DNA from 3 places in the Guptibacillus sedimenti genome. Region 3 is predicted to be linked to each of the others. Evidence: a T-box and tRNA genes for the amino acid it is inferred to sense, from the RefSeq annotation. Region 3 holds a T-box; the other regions hold tRNA genes.
The links. The T-box of region 3 lies ahead of argS (arginine--tRNA ligase). A T-box ahead of a tRNA ligase gene usually reads a tRNA of that ligase, here a tRNA-Arg.
Positions count from the first base shown of each region.

Region 1: it encodes a tRNA-Arg, which carries the amino acid that the T-box ahead of argS (arginine--tRNA ligase) is inferred to sense. The anticodon was not compared.
Region 2: it encodes a tRNA-Arg, which carries the amino acid that the T-box ahead of argS (arginine--tRNA ligase) is inferred to sense. The anticodon was not compared.

Region 1 covers NZ_JAQQWV010000001.1:1,233,860-1,240,478, forward strand. Annotated here, with positions in the region: gene PQ578_RS05965 (GerMN domain-containing protein) at 1-312, shown strand, start outside; gene rph (ribonuclease PH) at 433-1,191, shown strand; gene PQ578_RS05975 (XTP/dITP diphosphatase) at 1,184-1,777, shown strand; gene PQ578_RS05980 (metallophosphoesterase) at 1,794-2,309, shown strand; tRNA gene PQ578_RS05985 (tRNA-Arg) at 2,426-2,502, shown strand; gene PQ578_RS05990 (tetratricopeptide repeat protein) at 2,746-3,774, shown strand; gene tig (trigger factor) at 4,034-5,326, shown strand; gene clpX (ATP-dependent protease ATP-binding subunit ClpX) at 5,652-6,619, shown strand, end outside.
Region 2 covers NZ_JAQQWV010000016.1:3,496-10,114, forward strand. Annotated here, with positions in the region: gene dnaX (DNA polymerase III subunit gamma/tau) at 1-142, opposite strand, end outside; RNA gene ffs (signal recognition particle sRNA large type) at 284-550, opposite strand; tRNA gene PQ578_RS22185 (tRNA-Ser) at 650-742, opposite strand; gene tadA (tRNA adenosine(34) deaminase TadA) at 776-1,306, opposite strand; gene PQ578_RS22195 (cysteine hydrolase family protein) at 1,395-2,018, shown strand; gene PQ578_RS22200 (hypothetical protein) at 2,054-3,040, opposite strand; gene PQ578_RS22205 (hypothetical protein) at 3,123-4,388, opposite strand; tRNA gene PQ578_RS22210 (tRNA-Arg) at 4,557-4,632, opposite strand; gene PQ578_RS22215 (homogentisate 1,2-dioxygenase) at 4,739-5,896, opposite strand; gene PQ578_RS22220 (fumarylacetoacetate hydrolase family protein) at 5,859-6,619, opposite strand, start outside.
Region 3 covers NZ_JAQQWV010000004.1:62,299-68,917, forward strand. Annotated here, with positions in the region: gene ctaG (cytochrome c oxidase assembly factor CtaG) at 33-938, shown strand; gene PQ578_RS16915 (hypothetical protein) at 1,396-1,860, opposite strand; gene PQ578_RS16920 (TraR/DksA C4-type zinc finger protein) at 2,006-2,740, shown strand; gene argS (arginine--tRNA ligase) at 2,772-4,457, opposite strand; T-box leader at 4,518-4,733, opposite strand; gene PQ578_RS16930 (hypothetical protein) at 4,778-4,978, opposite strand; gene PQ578_RS16935 (spore germination protein) at 5,235-6,619, shown strand, end outside.

The DNA of each region.
Region 1 (6,619 bases), on a different contig from region 3:
AGTTTAATGGAAGGACCACCTGTGCAATCTGGCTTATTTAGTCAGTTTTCTAAAGATATTAAGTTATTGGGTGCTAATGAAGAGGATGGTTTGTTAACACTTGATTTCAATGAGGCGATTTTAACAGGAACTGAAGAAATGGTGCTCCAGCAAGATATGTTAAATAGTCTTGTTTTATCGTTAACTGAACAACCAGACATTAAAGAAGTGGCAATAACCGTAGATGGCCATTCTGAAGTGATTGATGAAGCTGGAAACGCTCTATCTGAGCCGGTTTCAAGACCAGAGGACGTTAACAAAGTGGGTTTTTAAAATAGAATATGATAGGATGTAGAGGCAGGGATACTGCCTCTTTTCATGTTTATTAAGAGAGGTAGATGACTACATGATCGTTGATGAGAAAAGGGAAGATTTGCTAATAGGAGGACGAGTATGAGAGTTGACGGACGTCAAAAAAATGAGTTAAGAGAAGTACATATTGAAAGAGATTATATAAAACATCCAGAGGGTTCAGTTTTAATTACAGTAGGCGAGACAAAAGTAATCTGCTCTGCCTCAATTGAAGATCGAGTTCCTCCATTTATGCGTGGACAGGGCAAAGGGTGGATTGCTGCTGAATATGCCATGTTACCGCGTGCGACTGAGCAGAGAAATATAAGAGAATCAAGTAAAGGAAAAGTGGCTGGTCGTACGATGGAAATTCAGCGGTTAATCGGAAGGGCGCTGCGAACCGTGGTTAATCTTGAAGCGCTTGGCGAGCGCACGATATGGATTGATTGTGATGTGATTCAAGCCGATGGTGGAACACGTACAGCCTCCATTACAGGAGCATTTGTGGCTCTTGCAATCGCCGTAGAAAAAGCAATGGATCGGAAGCAAATTAAGAAAATGCCGTTAACCAACTTCCTTGCAGCTACATCTGTTGGCATTGACCGTAATGGTTCAGCTTTATTAGATTTATGCTACAAAGAAGATGCTTCTGCTCAAGTAGACATGAATATTGTTATGACAGGAAGCGGAGAATTTGTTGAACTTCAGGGTACAGGTGAAGAAGCAACGTTTAATATGAACCAACTTAATGAGATGCTTGCACTTGGAAAAACTGGTGTGGAAGAATTAATTAACACACAAGCTGAAGTAATCGGAGACTTTGCGACTAAGATAAAGGAGGCATCATCAGCAGATGCGTAAACTGCTTATTGCGACGCAAAATGAAGGCAAAGTAAAAGAATTTAAGCGGAGGTTTGAATCTGATGAGCTGAGTGTTCTTTCTTTACTTGACATTGAAAACTCTCCGGATGTAGCTGAAACAGGCAGTACATTCGCTGAAAATGCAGTGTTAAAAGCGGAAGCAATCATGAAGCTAACAAACCAGCCCGTTATTGCTGATGACTCAGGGCTTGTTATCGATGCGCTTGATGGAGACCCAGGTGTGTATTCTGCTCGTTATTCAGGACCTGAAAAAGATGATGAGGCAAACATTGATAAAGTATTAATGGAAATGAAAGATGTTCCTAAAGAACAGCGAAACGCTTCCTTTCATTGTGTCCTCGCAGTAGCGATACCGGGTCAAAACACAGAGATTTTCTCGGGGACGTGCAGTGGCATGATTATGTTTGAACGTTCTGGAAGCTATGGTTTTGGCTATGACCCGATTTTCTACGTTCCTTCCTATGATAAAACGATGGCTGAACTTTCTCCTGAAGAGAAAAATGCGATTTCTCATAGGGGACAAGCACTCGATCGTTTAGAAGAGGTATTTAAGGATTTATTTTAACGAAAAGAGGTGGCGTATGAAAGTACTAGTTGTAAGTGATAATCATAGCTCTAATGAAGAATTACACCATCTGGTAGAACGACATAAGCACGAAGTGGAATGTATGATCCACTGTGGAGACTCTGAATTTGATTATGATGCAGAGGAGATGCTTCCGTTTCAGGTAAGAGTCAGAGGGAATTGTGACTTTGATGACCGCTATCCAGATGAGTTAGTGCAAACGGTAGGAAATAAAACTATTTTCGCTACGCACGGCCACTTGTATAATGTAAAGATGACTTTAATGAAATTGCATTACAAAGCAAAAGAAGCCCAGGCAGATTTAGTTTGCTTTGGTCATTCGCATGAAGTGTTAACATTATTCGAAGAAGGTACGCTTTTCGTTAATCCAGGCAGCGTGAAACTTCCGAGAAAACCCGCTATTCAAACTTACGCTATTGTGGAGTGGACGAGTGATGCAATTGAAGTCACATACCATGATGAAAATGGAAAAGTGATTGAGGAAATTTCTTCAACGTTTACTCTTTCATAATCGAAAAAAACACAGCGTATGCTGTGTTTTTTTCTATTGTTTCCTATTGACTTTACTAATGTAATCCGATATATTAATACATGTCGCTAGAAACTGAATCGTTTTATACTAACAATGTCCCAGTAGCTCAGCAGGATAGAGCAACAGCCTTCTAAGCTGTGGGTCGCAGGTTCGAATCCTGCCTGGGACACCATTATATGTTTTCTTTAAAGGCATTTATCCTTTGTGATAGAATGGCTTTTTTTGTATATCTGATGTTGCTAATGAGCTTTTACAGCAATCATAAATAAACAGATAAAAGGATTTCAGATTCCGGTAGCGTGCTTCAGCTTGAGTTTACAGGTGGATACTGATAAACTGATATCTAATCGTAGCTGCGCCTTTCCTGCTGTAAACTCTTTTAATAGAGAATATAAGAGAGTGGAGCGATTACGTCATGGATAAAGAAAAGGATGAAAGGAAAATAGTTTATTTTCCAAACGTGGCAGGTAAGCTTGTCGAAAAAGGAATGGCAGCACTAAAAGCTAAAGAAATAACAAAAGCGCATGAACATTTTAGTCAGCTACTTGAAATTGAGCCGGAACATCCACAGGGGCACTTTGGAATGGTTTTAAGCCTAGTGGAGATGGGCAATTTGAGTGAAGCGTCTGAACGCTGTGAAACAATGATGCAGCAGGGGATCGGGGACTATTACGACATTTTTCAAGTATACATATCAATTTTAGTTCAGCTTGGAAAGTATCAGAAAGTAGTTACGATGATCGAAGCAGTATTACAAGAAAATCAACTTCCGTCTAACATTGCGGAGTCGCTCTACCAGCTGCTACATTTTAGCAGACAAATGACGAGCTATGACCTTGATTCTGAGGCTGATTATGATGCTGGTCACGAGGAAGATGTTGACAAGCTCATTGATTATTTGGAGAGCGATAAGACGGAAAAACAGTGGTTAGCCATTCAAAAATTAAGCACTGTGGATGAACAAAAGTCTCTCCCCGTATATCTTACATATTTAAATGCAACAAACAAGGATCCTCTCCTTAAAAGTCTTGTTTTACAAGTATTGAGAGAAAAGGAATTGGATCAAGAAGTTGTCGTACATAAGTTTGGAAGAGAGATCAAGGTGAATCCAGCTACATTACAGGATATCTTTTTACAAGATTTCTCCTTAAGTGTGAAATCCAAGCTCTCTGATGTGGTGGAGCAGGGAAATCCAGCACTATTTGAAATGTGCATGCAAATTTGGTGGCACTATTTATTTGCCATCACTCCGTTTGAAGCAGAGCCTTCAAATAGTTCAGTGTGGGCAGCTGCTGTCCATAAGGTTGCATCTGAAATGAACGGTGAAGACGTAACAAATGAAGATCTACGTATGTTTTACGAAGTAAAGCCTTCCGAGTTCGAAGTAGCTGCGAATCGAATCATGAATATTGAGAATCAACCCTTTTATCGGCCATTCGAATAGTAATACATGGAAACGAAATGGTTTTGCTTGCGCTAACGCGTCATTATCGTTAAGCTGTACTATGGCTAAACGGTTTTCATTCACGCCGTATGTGTTGAAAACTCGCTGTTCTATGTTATAATACAATAGTTGCAAACCCATATTTACTAGTAAAAGAGACCGTTTAAAAGACAGTAGACGCTTTTATACTCCAAAAGGCGTCATCTACTTTAAACGCTCGATTAGTGGAAATATATTTATTGTTGGAGGTAATGTGTAAATGACTGCAAATTGGGAAAAGCTTGAAGGTAACCAGGGCGTCCTTACTGTTGAGGTAGACGCTGCTGAGGTAAATAATGCGCTTGATGAAGCATTCAAAAAAGTTGTAAAACAGGTTAACGTTCCTGGATTCCGTAAAGGAAAAATGCCACGTTCTCTTTTTGAAAAACGTTTTGGTGTAGAATCTCTTTATCAAGATGCTCTTGATATTATTCTTCCTAAAGCTTATTCAGAAGCAATTGACGAATCTGGTATCGAACCAGTTGACCGTCCTGAAGTTGACGTTGAGCAAATGGAAAAAGGTCAAAACTTGATCTTTAAAGCAACTGTAACCGTTAAGCCAGAAGTGAAACTTGGCGAATACAAAGGTCTTGAAGTTGAAGAACAAGATACAAACGTTACAGATGAAGAAGTAGAAGCAGAGCTTAAATCTCTTCAAGAAAAACAAGCTGAACTTGTAGTAGTTGAAGATGGCGAGCTAAAAGAAGGCGATACTGCTGTAATCGACTTCGAAGGTTTCCTTGGTGAAGAACCATTTGAAGGTGGAAAAGGCGATAACTATTCATTAGAAGTAGGCTCTAACACTTTCATCCCTGGTTTTGAAGAGCAATTGATTGGTGAGAAAGCTGGCGCTGAGAAGGAAGTTAAAGTAACTTTCCCTGAAGAGTACCATGCTGAAAATCTTGCTGGACAAGAAGCTACTTTTAAAGTGAAGATTCATGACATTAAGCGCAAGGAACTTCCGGAGCTTGATGATGAGTTCGCTAAAGACGTAAATGAAGAAGTCGAAACGCTTGATGAGCTTAAGAAAACAACGAAAGAAAATCTTGAAAAACAAAAAGCAGAAGATGCTGACGTTCAAAAGAAAGACTCGTTGATTGAAAAAGCTGCTGAAAACAGTGAAATTGATCTCCCATCTGCAATGGTAGATGCAGAAGTAGATCGTATGCTTCAAGAATTTGAGCAGCGTCTACAGCAACAAGGTATGAACCTTGAAATGTACTACCAGTTCTCTGGACAAGATGAGAAAGCACTTCGCGAACAAATGCAAGAAGACGCTGAAAAGCGCGTACGTACAAACTTAACGCTTGAAGCGATTGCAGATGCTGAAAACGTGGAAGTTTCTGAAGAAGAAGTAAACGAAGAACTTTCTAAGATGGCTGCAATGTACAACATGGAAGAAGAACAAATTCGTTCCATGTTAACAATGCAAGGTGGCACTGATGCACTTAAAGGTGACCTACGCATTCGTAAAGCAATTGATGTTCTTGTAGATAACAGTAAAAAAGCATAATTCAAGCTAATAGACTGGCTTATTTTGAACAAGGCGCTTAATTGCGCCTTGTTTTTACAAAAAGAAGTAGTAATGAAATGACACGAAGTTGCTAAACATAGTAGTAAGACAATCACTCGATACATAAAAAGCTATAAAGAGTCGTTTTACTTCGTATCCTTTTGTGTTATATGATACAATTTCAGTACATAAATAGGATGAGAAACCAGTGGTGGATAACCGTTATGATTGCTTTTTGTAGTCGGAGTTCAAGTGAACAGACGGAGATCCTTTTCCAGATAGACCTACTCGGGTTTCATCGAGATCAAAGGTTAGGGGTGAATTCATGTTTAAATTTAACGATGAAAAAGGACAACTTAAGTGTTCTTTCTGTGGTAAAACACAGGATCAAGTCCGAAAGTTAGTTGCAGGACCAGGTGTCTATATCTGTGATGAGTGTATTGAACTTTGCACTGAAATCGTTGAAGAAGAGCTTGGAACTGAAGAAGAGGTGGATTTCAAAGAAGTACCGAAACCACATGAAATCTGCCAGATTCTTGATGACTATGTCATTGGACAGGAGAAGGCTAAAAAGTCATTATCAGTAGCTGTTTACAATCACTATAAGCGAATCAATGCATCTTCGAAACCTGATGATGTAGAGTTGGCGAAAAGTAACATTGCTCTTATCGGACCAACCGGTAGTGGTAAAACACTACTTGCACAAACGCTTGCTAGAATTCTAAACGTACCATTTGCTATTGCAGACGCTACGTCGTTAACAGAAGCTGGTTATGTTGGTGAGGATGTTGAGAACATTCTTCTTAAGCTAATCCAAGCTGCGGATTACGATGTGGAGAAAGCCGAAAAAGGAATTATCTATATCGATGAAATTGATAAGGTAGCTCGTAAGTCGGAAAATCCGTCGATCACACGTGATGTATCTGGTGAAGGTGTTCAACAGGCGCTTCTTAAAATTCTTGAAGGTACAACAGCTAGCGTACCTCCACAGGGTGGCCGAAAACATCCACATCAAGAATTTATCCAAATTGATACAACAAATATTCTCTTTATTTGTGGTGGGGCATTTGACGGAATTGAGCAAATTATCAAGCGTCGTCTTGGTAAGAAGATTATCGGATTTAGTGGTGAAGCGAAACAAGAGGATCTTAAACCGGGTGAATATCTAGGTAAAGTTCTTCCAGAAGATTTACTTCGCTTTGGACTTATTCCTGAATTCATCGGTCGTCTTCCTGTTATTGGAAGCCTTGAGCCGCTTGATGAAGAAGCGCTTGTTGAAATTCTTACTAAACC
Region 2 (6,619 bases), on a different contig from region 3:
CTCGAGGTCCTGTAAACAAATAGGCGTGAGAGATTTTTTGCTGCATGAGTGCGTTCTGAATTGTTCTTGTAACATGCTTTTGACCAACCACATCTTCAAACGTTTGCGGTCGCCAAACGCGGTATAGCGCTTGATAACTCATTCGCCTACTCTCCTCCTAACCTCTTCATACGTTTCTATTATACCGTTTCATCGCCTTTAATTCAAAAGACAATCCTACCAAAACGATACTAAAAAACTCACCCTTTTAAAAGAGTGAGTTTGAGCATTTAAATTAAGTAAACCGTGCACCTTCCTTCGATAAAGCCACCACAGGCGTTACCTGAACAGTTAGCTCGATCCGGGCACTCCCGCGGCACACAGAGGGTACCTACTTACTGCTGCTTCCTTCCGGACCTGACAGGATTCATAGGACTCTGTTGCGCAGGACCCGAATGTCAACACCACTTATTCAGGTCAGACCCTGCAGTGGCTAAACCTCGGGAAGGGATTCAGTCTCGCTATAGCGGATTGCGAGTACAGGGCACCGCTAATTCCCCACCTAGCACGGCAAATTTGATAATAATGTTGTGCACTCGAATGGTGCAAGATAAAGTATATCGCATTTCGACCATTTTAGCAACAGGCCAAATACTCCATTAAATGTAAATGGCGGAGGCGAGAGGATTTGAACCCCCGCGACGTGTGAACGTCCTAACTGATTTCGAGTCAGCCCCCTTCAGCCAGACTTGGGTACGCCTCCATCAATCGTTGTCTCGCTGACAGAAAAACTATATCATGTCTCTTCAGGATTTTCAATGAATGATAATAGTTCCTTCTTACGCCGCTTTTCTTCTTTTTGTTTTAATCGTAAATGGCGAAAAAATGTCGATAACATCGTTCCGCATTCCCCTTCACATACACCAGCCGTGACAGCAGCTTGATGATTAAATCGGCTATCATCAAGAAGATTCATTAGCGTACCAGCACAACCGCCTTTCGGATCGGAAGCACCATACACTACTCGCTCCACTCTCGATAAAACAATGGCGCCACTACACATCGCACATGGCTCAAGCGTAACATAGAGCGTGCAGCCAGTTAATCGCCAGGACCCTACTTTACGACAAGCCTCATCAATAGCAAGCAGCTCAGCATGCGCTACAGATCGTTGTTCTGTTTCCCTAAGGTTATACGCTGACGCAATCACTTCATCATCTTTTACAATCACTGCGCCAATTGGCACTTCTCCAATAGCAGAAGCCTTGTCAGCTTCGGCTATTGCTAGTCGCATAAAATATTCATCTTTTTCAAGGTGATCCTCCATTCCATTCACTCCTTTACAGTCGTTTTATCTAAGAACAGTTTGGGTAAACTACATATTATTCCAATTTATTTAAAGGAGAGGAGTTCCGTTGAGCAAAGAACATATCGAACATAGCCACCAAGACACTTCCGCTGCACTTTTATTAATCGATGTAATCAATACGATGGATTTTGAAGATGCTGAACTTCTAGCAAGATACACAGAGGAAGCAGCTGACAATATTAAATCGTTAAAAGAACAGGCAAAATCAAAAGGAATGCCTGTGATCTATGTTAATGATAATTACGGCTTATGGCAATCTGATTTCAAAAAGGTGATTAACTATGCCGCCGAGGCAAAAGGACAACACCTAGTTGATCGTCTTGAGCCAGAAGATGATGATTACACAGTCGTTAAGCCAAAGCACTCTGGCTTTTTTTCAACACCACTTTCAACACTACTGAAGTATTTGAACGTTAACACTCTCATTCTAACTGGTTTTGCAGGAAACATTTGTGTGCTGTTTACTGCAAACGATGCATACATGAGAGAATATGATCTTTATATTCCATCCGATTGCTGTGCGTCTAACGTCAAAGAAGACAATGATTATGCCCTTCGTTTAATGGAAGGAAACTTAAAAGCCAACACTCAGGCTTCTAGTGAATTAAACCTTGACAAGCTGATTGAAAAGGCGAACCAACGCAACACAATAACAGCTTATGAAGGTTAAGAAAAGCCCCTCTTCCGTAGAAGAGAGGCCAATCATTAAGAGCTTGTTTGAAAGTAAGCAGGCCTTTGCTCAAAGGCAGCATTTAAATAAGTGACCATTAATTTATCATCGAAAAGTTTGCTGCCTTTACGAAGGCTTTGACAGTAGCCATCTCTAAACTCAAGACGATCAATTAAGAAGGAATGACCGTACCCACTATTCACAGTTACTTCAATCACACGCTCTTTCGCTGTAAAGGTAAGGGTCGTGTCATTGATCTGGAAGCGCACTTCTTCAAGATACTTTGAATGGTAAAGACAAGTCATACAACGAACAACTTCGTAATACCCTCCGTCAGTCGTCACACGCTCTGTTTTATATCGCTTTAGATCAGAATCAATATACATCATCACATCCTGAACCTTTTTCGTCGACATCGCCAATTGGACACTTGTATTTAGAGATTGATAGAAGCGTTTCTTAATCCCCACTTTATAGAAAACAAGCCCCATACACCATGTGACAATAAGAACAGGTAGCAAAATGGTTAGAAGGTCTTTTTCAAAAATCGTCCAGTCATAGTACCAAATGAGAAAAAGAACGGCTATCGAAAAAAGAATGCCTGCTAAAAAAGTTTGAGGACGATAATCACGAAAGTCATTTTCTGCTGTCGCAAGCTCTGCTTTTAACCATTCGAGCTCATATAAGTCAAAACGCTGCAGCTCTTTTTGCTGCCAGGCCGCATCATGCATCCACCCTTCCGAACGTTTATGATGCAAGAACCCTTTAAAAAAATTATGTAGATGTGAATTAGTTTCCATCTTCCGCTCAATCGTTTGCCTAAAAGCACGGTCATATTGCCGAGCAATCGCACTCATACCCTGAGCAGCGATGAGAAGGATAAGTAATAATAAGAAAAGCTGTCCCCACGGATTATCTGCGAATACGGATTGTAAACCATCAATCACGGGAGAAAGCTCTGATTTAAGATTGATCCCAACGGCACGAAATAATTCAGCCAATGTCCCTTTCCAATCGTCCAACTTAAAATCCTCCCAACTCTCCAAACTACTTCTATCATATCACCTTTAGGTCGCTTTAGCTTGCATTTTTTAACAATGTTTCCTACTTAAAATAAGCATTAATCGTCCAGTCTGTTTTCACATACACAGGTAGGTTTGTGATATTAACTTGAATGCTTTCAGACCTTTCATAGAAACCACGATCAATCATGAATACAATTCGATCTTGTTCCCTATCAAGTAAGTTTAGATTGCGAATTTCTCCCTTTTCATTCATCGCTTCGATTTTGACCTGCTTTTTATACTTCATATTTACGTATGGCGCTTCAGAAATAACTGAATTCACCAGTAAGTTAAAAGTGACACCATCCTCGTTGTAAAAGAGTGTATCTTTAACGATCTCAGATCCATAAATCGATGTGATCGGCTCAGCTAACTGATGTGAGTACGTTGATTCTTTAATCTGCTTATAGATTTCGTACTGATTCGGGTCAACGTCAAAGCTTACTTCCTTTGAAAAGTTGGCAATCAGCCCATCGAGGTGAATAGCTTCAGGTAGCTTCGTTCCAGCTGGAAAAGAAGCTGAGTATTGCCCGCCGCTTAGCTTCTCCACTAATAACGGGGCTATCTCTTTCTCCTTGTCGGATACCTTCAATTCAATATGAGGGATTGTCGAAAAAGGAGAATCGATCTCTAATATGAGCCGACGATCAGAAGCCGTCTCCTCCCATCGAGAAACCGTTACTGTAGTATCGTTAAATCTCTTTGTTTCATTAATCTGTTTCGTATTCTTTGTTTCCTTTTTATATTCATAAGAGATAGGGACGTTAACCTTAGCTGAACGATTTCCACTTACGATCGTTGTAAGTGCTCCGTTCCAATTTCGAAGTGGTTCGTTCGTCTCGGAATGAGCGACAGATTGAAACGTTCCCTTCATATAATAGTCACCTTCAAATAGAACACCTTCTTCTGTTTCAACGAGTTCCAATCCAGATGCTTCACCAGAAGGATCGTCCATCACAAGCTGATCGATTTTCGGAAGATCTTCTCTATTTCTTGTTAAGACAAATTCACTATTCGACACATCAACATGATAGAAAACATAGACGTTATGTCGAGAATACCAGACACCATCCAAGTTTATTTTAAAATCATCTCGCAGTGGCATATCTTTTAATGATTGATAGTCTCCAGACTGAATCGCGAGTTCAAGCCCGGGAGTTGTCTTTATAAAATAAGGAACGATGTCCTCAACCTTTTCCACAGTTAAAACGTCATCGGATACACTCTTGTCCTTTCCAATGACTGTAAACGTAATAAATGCCGCTCCTAAAAGAACAATGAGCGCAAGCCATTTACGCTTCCCCATACTAATTCACTCATTTCCACTGAATCGTTCGTTACTCTTTCGCTATACAGGGCAATGTTTCCTTTTATGTAGTTGTGCATATCGTTAAAGTGAGTAGAAAAAGAGGAATGAAGAAAATTGAGGGTAAGAAAGGCAAAATAAAAAACCCTTATCTCATAAGGATTTAAATGGTGGCCCCGAGAGGAATCGAACCTCCGACCTGCGGTTTAGGAAACCGTTGCTCTATCCCCTGAGCTACGGGGCCGAATGACTAACATTATACAACAAAATCTTATAAAGCAAAAGCATCGTGCAAAATAATTATCGCGCGATCGATAGACCGCGCGATGTCCGTACATTTCCCCAATTAGTTATTCTGTAACCCAGCTCTTCATATAATTTTTATCTTCATACTGCTGCACCTGTTCGATGACTTTAAGCGGTCGGAACGTGTCGATCATGACTGCAAGCTCGAGCGTTTCTTTTTTGCCGATGCTTGCCTCAATTTTCCCCGGATGTGGACCGTGTGGAATGCCTGAAGGGTGAAGCGTAATCGAAGCTTCCTCGATGCCTTTTCGACTCATGAAGTTGCCTTCTACATAGTAAAGCACTTCATCACTATCAACATTGCTATGAAAATATGGTGCTGGAATAGCATCTGGATGATAGTCATAGAGCCTTGGTACAAAGGAGCAAACAACAAAATTATGCCCTTCAAAGGTTTGATGGACTGGCGGAGGCTGATGCACTCTCCCTGTAATCGGCTCAAAATCATTAATATTGAACTTCCATGGATAGAGATAGCCATCCCAGCCAACAACATCAAGCGGATGATGATCGAACATATGACGATGCAATCCACCACGTGTTTTCGTCACGACTTCATACGAACCTTTTTTATCATGTGATAGAAGGCGTTCAGGACCATCAATGTCACGTTCGCAGAAAGGACTGTGTTCCATCAGCTGACCGTATTCATTTCGGTATCTTCTCGGTGCCGTAATCGCGCTATTTGCTTCTATAACGAGCCAACGGTTGTCATTTCCTTCTGGGATGACCCGGTATATCGTTCCAATCGGTATGACGATATAATCTCCCGGTTTATAAGAGAGCTCCCCAAACATCGACTCAATTCTACCTGAACCATGGTGGATAAAGAAAAGCTCATCTCCGTCACCATTTCGATAAAAATAGTCCATCGGCTCTGTTGGGTTTACCACACCGAGGATCACATCCTCATTACCCAGGAAATAACACCGCTCGACAACTGCATCGCCCTTTTTGTCGTATTGTGCCGTTCGGAAATGACGATGACGTAGCGCAGATTCTGCCTCATACTCAGGTGTTGTCTTTTTTATAAAAGTTGCTTCCGTTACTGCTGTTGGAAAATGGTGATGGTACAAAATCGATTGGATTCCTGAAAACCCCTTCGTCCCCATCACTTGTTCCCGGTATAAGGATCCGTCTTCTCTTTTAAAAGTTGTGTGACGTTTAGACGGTATCTCCCCCATCGTCCGATAGTAAACCATTTTCATCCTCCTCTCCAACGACATTTGAAAGTGTGCCTAGATGAGCAATAGACAAATCAACTCTGTCACCAGGCATAAGGAATTCACGTCCCGATTGTTCAAGAATACACCCGCTGCCAACCGTACCTGAACCGATTACTTCACCAGGATATAAGGTCACATTACGCGAAGCCTGTTCGATGAGCTCACCAAAGGAATAATACATCTCTTTCGCATTTCCCGAGGAATAACGCTCGCCATTTACGAACGCTTCCATATGCAAATCAAGCTTTCCTTGTTCAAGAGAGAACTCATCAGCCGTAACAAGAAACGGACCGAAAGAAGTAGCAAAATCTTTTCCTTTTGCTGGCCCTAAGCCTACTTTCATTTCTTGTGCTTGCAGGTCACGTGCGCTCCAGTCATTCATGATCATAAAACCGAAAATGTAGTCTTTCGCCTGACTTGCTTTAATATTGCGCCCTTCTTTCCCAATGACGCAGGCAATTTCTAGTTCATAGTCTAACTTTTCACATGCTTTGGGACGTAGGATAACATCTTCTGGACCTTTCACAGCAAGATGATTTGAAAAATAGAAAACTGGAATCTCGTACCACTCAGGCACAACATCAAGTCCTCTTTTCCTCCTTGCAGTGACCACATGCTCTTCAAAGGCATAAAAATCTCTGATGCTCGTTGGACGAGGAAGAGGCGCATATAGCGTGATATCCTCTAGCGCGTAATCTC
Region 3 (6,619 bases):
CAGTATTATGATCATAGATGGAGGTGTTCCTTATGTGGGAACAATTAACGAGCACGTTTTCGTTTAGTGCTCTCTGGAGCCCTGGAATTCTCGTAGCTGCGATTGTTATCGCTGGCTTCTATTTACTTCTTACAGGACCCTGGAAAGATAGCTTTAAAGACGCAACACCCTTCCCCCTTTATAAAAAGATCTTCTTCTTAATTGGGGTTGCCTTATTTTACATTGGACTCGGTGGACCTTTATCACTAATGGGACATTTATTACTCAGTATTCACATGACTGAAATGGCTCTTGTCTATTTAGTGGCGCCACCTCTTATTCTCGTTGGGACACCCGCATGGTTGCTTCGACCATTACTAAATGTCAAAGTTATTCGCAAAATCGTTCAATTTTTTACTGTCCCAATTATTTCACTGCTTTTGTTTAATGGATTGTTTTCTTTTTATCACATACCAGAAATATTCGACTACTTAATGGTCCATTACACAGCTCAAAATTTCTATAAAGCAGCTCTGATTGTGACAGCTTTCGCGATGTGGTGGCCACTCGTTTGTCCAGTACCTGAATATGACACGTTATCAGGTGTAAAGAAGCTCGGCTATATTTTCGCAGATGGCGTTCTACTAACACCAGCATGTGCACTAATCATTTTCGCAACTACTCCACTTTACGCAACCTATACAGACCCGACCGTATGGGCCAATGCAATGGGATACTGTGTCCCTAGTGGCACAACCGTATCACCTGAACTATTTGACCAATTCAAGCCGCTAGGAATTATGGAAGACCAACAGCTAGGCGGAATCATCATGAAAATCATCCAAGAATTATCATACGGCAGCGCCCTCGGCTACATCTTCTTCCAATGGGCAAGAAAAGAACGCGAAAAAGACGCCGAAGAACTACAATCACCCGAATTCAGAATGAGCGAGATTTAATAGAAAAGCGAAAGTGGGCGGTTAGACACGGCAGGCACTGGAGCCTTTTCATTTGAACACGGTCTTTGTGTTCATTTGATTGGGTGAAGCGATCGAGACCCTGCCCACTGCAGCTGGATCTCATGAAAAGCGAAAGTGGGCGGTTAGACACGGCAGGCACTGGAGCCTTTTCATTTGAACACGGTCTTTGTGTTCGGATGAAAAGGTGAAGTGACCGAGTGTCTGCCCACTGCAGCTGGATCTCATGAAAAGCGGAAGCCTCCGTTAAGACCCGGCATGCACTGGAGCCCTCCAAATTGAACACGGTCTTTGTGTTCGAGTTGGAGGGTGAAGTGACCGAGGGTCTGGAGGCTGCAGCTGGATCTATGAAAAGCGGAGACGAGCGGTTAGAAATTACACTATAACCCATCACTCAAAAGCCATGAAGCAAGTTTGCTTCATGGCTTTTTTTGTCCCTTTACACATAGCGAATTAATAAAGTGCGTACTAAACTTCCTACCCCCACTCCCAAAACAATACCGAAAATAGCCACAAATGTTGGCGGAAAAGGAATACCCCCTATATTAGAAAATATGACTCCCACAGTAGAAAAATAAGCACTGGAAACAAAGGGGAGTGACAGGTATTTCCTTACTTCTTGACCGGACTTTTCTAAAGCACATAAATAGCTTTCATAAATGGCAAATAGGTAAACACATGGATAAAACATCGCCCACTCATAATTAGTCACTTCAATCGCTTGAGTGGATTTCCCTTGAAAACTATAAAGAATATTCATGTTTAAATTTGCATTTACATTGATGACAAACTCTAAAACAATAAAAAAAGCACCTTTTAAATACATTTTATTTAAGATTTGTCCAAATCCGGGAAAGGCAATACTCCAAAGAAGGACTTCAAGTGGGTACACGTTTCTCTTCATCTCATCACCAGCTTCTCATCAACTACCTCGTTACTTTTTCCAATTTAATGGTATTCCATCCATCCCTCATGGAATTATTTTCAGAAGTAACTCAAGGTCTTTTAGTTCATACTACGTACATAAACAAACGAAAGGAGATTTTTCAATGCTAACGACAGGTCAACTCCGCTCATTTAAAAATACGATTCAAAAACGTATTCGAGCACTCAATGAAGAATTGGTTGATAATGATGAGTTTGGAATTTCTCAATCATTTGTCCAACATTCTACGGGGGAACTTTCAAATTATGATAATCACCCTGGCGATACAGCTACAGAACTTTATGAGCGAGAAAAGGATCTTTCATTGAATGAACATGCGAAACAAGAATTAGCTGAACTTAACAATGCACTTGAACGTATAAGTAACGGCAAATATGGTAGATGTGAGATATGCGGAAATGAGATCTCCATCGAAAGGCTTTCCATTCTCCCCACTGCCAAAACCTGCGTCGAACATAGCCCGTCACAAAAAACGTCAAACCAAAGACCTGCAGAAGAAGATGTACTTGGTCAATCATTCAGTGAGCATATAAATGATGATGAAGAATCGAATTTTTTTGACGCTGAAGACTCCTGGCAACGAACCGCAAGATACGGAACATCTGAAACCCCTTCTGATTTTAATGATCAGCAAATGAGCTATGATCGCATGTATATCGATTCGAATGAACTAAATGGGTATGTTGAAGAAATCGAAACTTTCTTATCGGCTGATATTGACGGTAAACCCACTGGTGTCGTTCCTAATGAACGGCACGAACGATATGAGGATCAATTGGATGACTATGAAGAACAGGCTTCAGAAGGAATGATTGAAGATACTGATTTGAACAAGTGAAAGAAGCAGCCCATTAATTTGGGCTGCTTCTTTACATTTCTTCAGGTGCATGAAGACCAAGTAATCGCAATCCCTCTTTCAAAACAATTGATACAGCCATAACTAGCTGTAATCTAGCTTGTTTGGATGAGTTCTCTTCTAAAATACGGACTTGCCCATAGTATTTGTTGAAAGCACGTGAAAGTTCTAAAACAAATTTTGCGATTTGAGAAGGATCATATTCAGTAGCTGCTCGTTCAATCGCATTTGGGAACTGACGAAGTTTTGTGACCACTGACCAGGCTTCTTCACCTTCTAGCATTTCGACATTTTCTACTTTTTGATAATTCCCTTTACGTAGAATGGAACAAGCACGAGCGTGTGTGTACTGTACATATGGACCAGTTTCTCCTTCAACTCGTAACATATCTTCAAGGGAAAAGTCGATGTCATTTCGACGATCATTCTTTAAATCATGAAACAAGACGGCCCCAACCCCAATTTGTTCTGCAATAGCACTTTTGTTTGCTAAATCGGGATTTTTAGCTTCAATATTTTCTTTTGCAAGTTCAATCGCCTCACTTAGCACCTCTTCAAGCAAAACGACTTTCCCTTTTCTCGTTGACATTTTCTTTCCATCTTTAAGCATCATCCCAAAGTTGATATGGTGCATTTGCTCTGCCCATTCGAACCCTAACTTTTTTAGAACTTCAATTAATTGTTTGAAATGAAGGCTTTGTTCATTCCCCACTACGTAAAGGGATTCACTAAAGCCATATGTTTCATAACGATAAATCGCTGCTGCTAAATCGCGAGTGGCATAAAGAGAGGCCCCGTCCTTCTTTTTAATTAAGCATGGAGGGAGATCTTCTCCAAGCTCAACAACCATGGCACCATTGGATTCCACTAACAGGTCCTTTTCTTCTAACATCTTAATCACTCGCTGCATTTTATCGTTATAAAAAGCTTCTCCATTTGTCGAATCAAATGTGATGCCCATGAGGTCATAAATACGATTAAATTCTTTAAGAGATTCATCACGGAACCACTTCCAGAGCGTCACAGCTTCCAAATCTCCTTGTTCTAACTCTTTAAATGCCTTTCTCCCTTCATCTTCTAGTAAAGGATCAACGGCTGCTTCTTCATGAAACAAAATATATAATTTAAGTAGCTCTTTTATTGTTTGTTCACGGACTTTTTGCTCATTACCCCACTTACGATACGCCGTTATTAATTTTCCAAACTGCGTACCCCAATCCCCAAGATGATTAATTCGAATAGGACGATAGCCAACTTTTTCAACAATTAACGCTAGAGCATTCCCAATCACCGTTGAGCGTAAGTGTCCCATTGAAAAAGGTTTCGCAATATTAGGTGATGACAAATCGATCGTTACCGCACCATCTTTACCTACATTGGAGCTCCCATACTCTTCTTCTTGACTAAGGACCAGATGAATAACATCACTCGTAACTATTTTCTTATTAAGAAACACATTGACATAAGGGCCAACTGCGTCTATTTTCTCGAATAGAGGATCGTTCAATTTACTAGCAAGATTTGTCGCAATTTGATTAGGGGACATTTTTTCCAACTTAGCAAGTTGAAAACATGGAAAAGCGTAATCACCATGTGACTCATGTTTCGGAATTTCAATTCGTTGTATCATGTCACTACGCTCAACTTTCCCATCAAATGCTTGAAAGAGTTTGTCTGCAAAGATCTTTTTATACATCATCATCTTCCTCCTCATGTCATTAAACGCTTTTTACTTAAACAAAAAAATCTCCGTCTCTACTATAGAGACGGAGATTTTTCCGCGGTACCACTCTGATTGCTCAACAAAGATACTTGAGCCAACTTCACTCGGATAACGGCGAGGCCGACTGTTTCTACTGAAGTTCAAAACAGTGTCTTGAAAGTCCGGTTCATGTCTGATTAGGCTCCAGGCTTTCACCATCCCCGAATCGCTTTATCCGTCATTAGACACTACTCTCTTTCGCTCTGACGATCAAATATTATTTTCATTATAGCCTATTTTATTATAAATTCAACTCGTTATCTGTTTATACCTGGTTCTAACTCTAATTGTACGTTGTTCTCTCCATCCTGATAACCTTCCTGATAGGCTTCTCGATAAATAGAAGTTAAATACATTGAAATCAGCTGTCTTACTTTCGGCTCTACGTTAACGACCTCTAAATGTTTCATACACCGATCAACCGCTAATTTTTCCTTTTGGATATTTTTACTCGTCAACGTAAGAACCACCTTTCCATCTAAGTTCACTTTATTATACATTAATTAGACAAGTGGTGTACATTCTTTCGACAAATATCGGTTTTATGTTATAAGAAGTGCTCTATATTAATACAGAAAGACAGTTTTCTATTACGAAAATGACTTATTTTGCAAACAGAACCTCATTCTACGAATCCTTTCCAATCTTGATACATAACTTTACCATTTCATCACAAGCTATACTTATCTATCATCACTAAGAGGAGGTTGCAGCGTGAGACGTGGTAAACGAAAACCGATCCGAAATGAACCTTATCAAATCCCAACTGCTACTGAATCATATGAGGCATTTTTTTCACTTGAGAAGAACAAAGAATATATTCTTTCACAATTCCACAATACAGAAGATATTAAATTCAGAAAATTGACCATAGAAAACATTACTTGCAAGCTAGCCTATTTAGATCCTCTTGTTGATGAAGATAAGCTACAAAAAACAATAATGAAACCATTAATGGAGAAGAATACGTTAAACATTGAAGATACAGTGACATCTAAAGAATACCGAAGATCAATGGATTTACTTGAAGCTGTAACTGGTTTAACAAAAGGCTTTGTCGTTCTCTTTATAGAGGGTCATCAACATTTTTATTTACTGGAAGCATTTTCTGCAAATTCTAGAGCAGTATCAGAACCAATCAATGAACAAGTTGTTCGTGGTTCACACGAGGGATTTGTCGAAAACATTATGCAAAACTTACAAATGCTTCGCAGAAGAATTGAGAACCCAAATCTTGTGATAAGGTTTTTTAAAGTTGGGAAAACAACCGATACAAAATTAGCAATCATATATTTGCAACACCTCGTCAACCCAGACTTGATTCAAGAGGTTGAAAAAAGAATTACTGCTATCAAAACCGACTCTATTCAAACACCAGGATATGTAGAGGAATTTATTGAAGATTCTCCACTTTCTCCATTTCCACAAATGCTAAGTACAGAACGACCAGATCGATTAACCGCTCATATCATTGAAGGCAGAATCGGGTTGTTAATGGAAGGAAGTCCTTCCACCCTAGTCATGCCTGTTACTTTCTTTGCATTTTATCAATCTCCGGAAGATTACAATAGCCGGTGGTATATTGGTTCAATCCTGAGACTCATCAGAGTAGCAAGCTTTATTTTCGCACTCGGTTTGCCGTCTCTTTATATTGCCACTGTTTCTTTTCACTCTGAGGTGCTACCTGCTGAATTAATTTTAAACATTAAAAGTTCGCTTGAAAATGTTCCGTTCCCACCATTACTTGAAGCACTCATCATGCAAATTATTCTTGAATTATTAAGAGAAGCTGCTATTCGCCTGCCGGGTCCTATTGCCCAAACAATTGGTATCGTTGGAGGTTTGGTTATCGGGACTGCTATCGTCGAAGCAAATCTTGTCTCTAATATGATGATTATTGTAGTTGCTTTAACAGCCATTTCCTCCTTTGCTGTTCCATCTTATGAAATGAGTATGTCCATAAGGCTTCTAGGTTTTCCACTCATGCTACTCTCTGCGTCTTTTGGTTTTATAGGGCTTGTTTTTGGACTATCGATCATCCTTATTCATTTATGTAGTTTAGAAACATTCGGTACTCCTTACTTTTCGCCACTTGCACC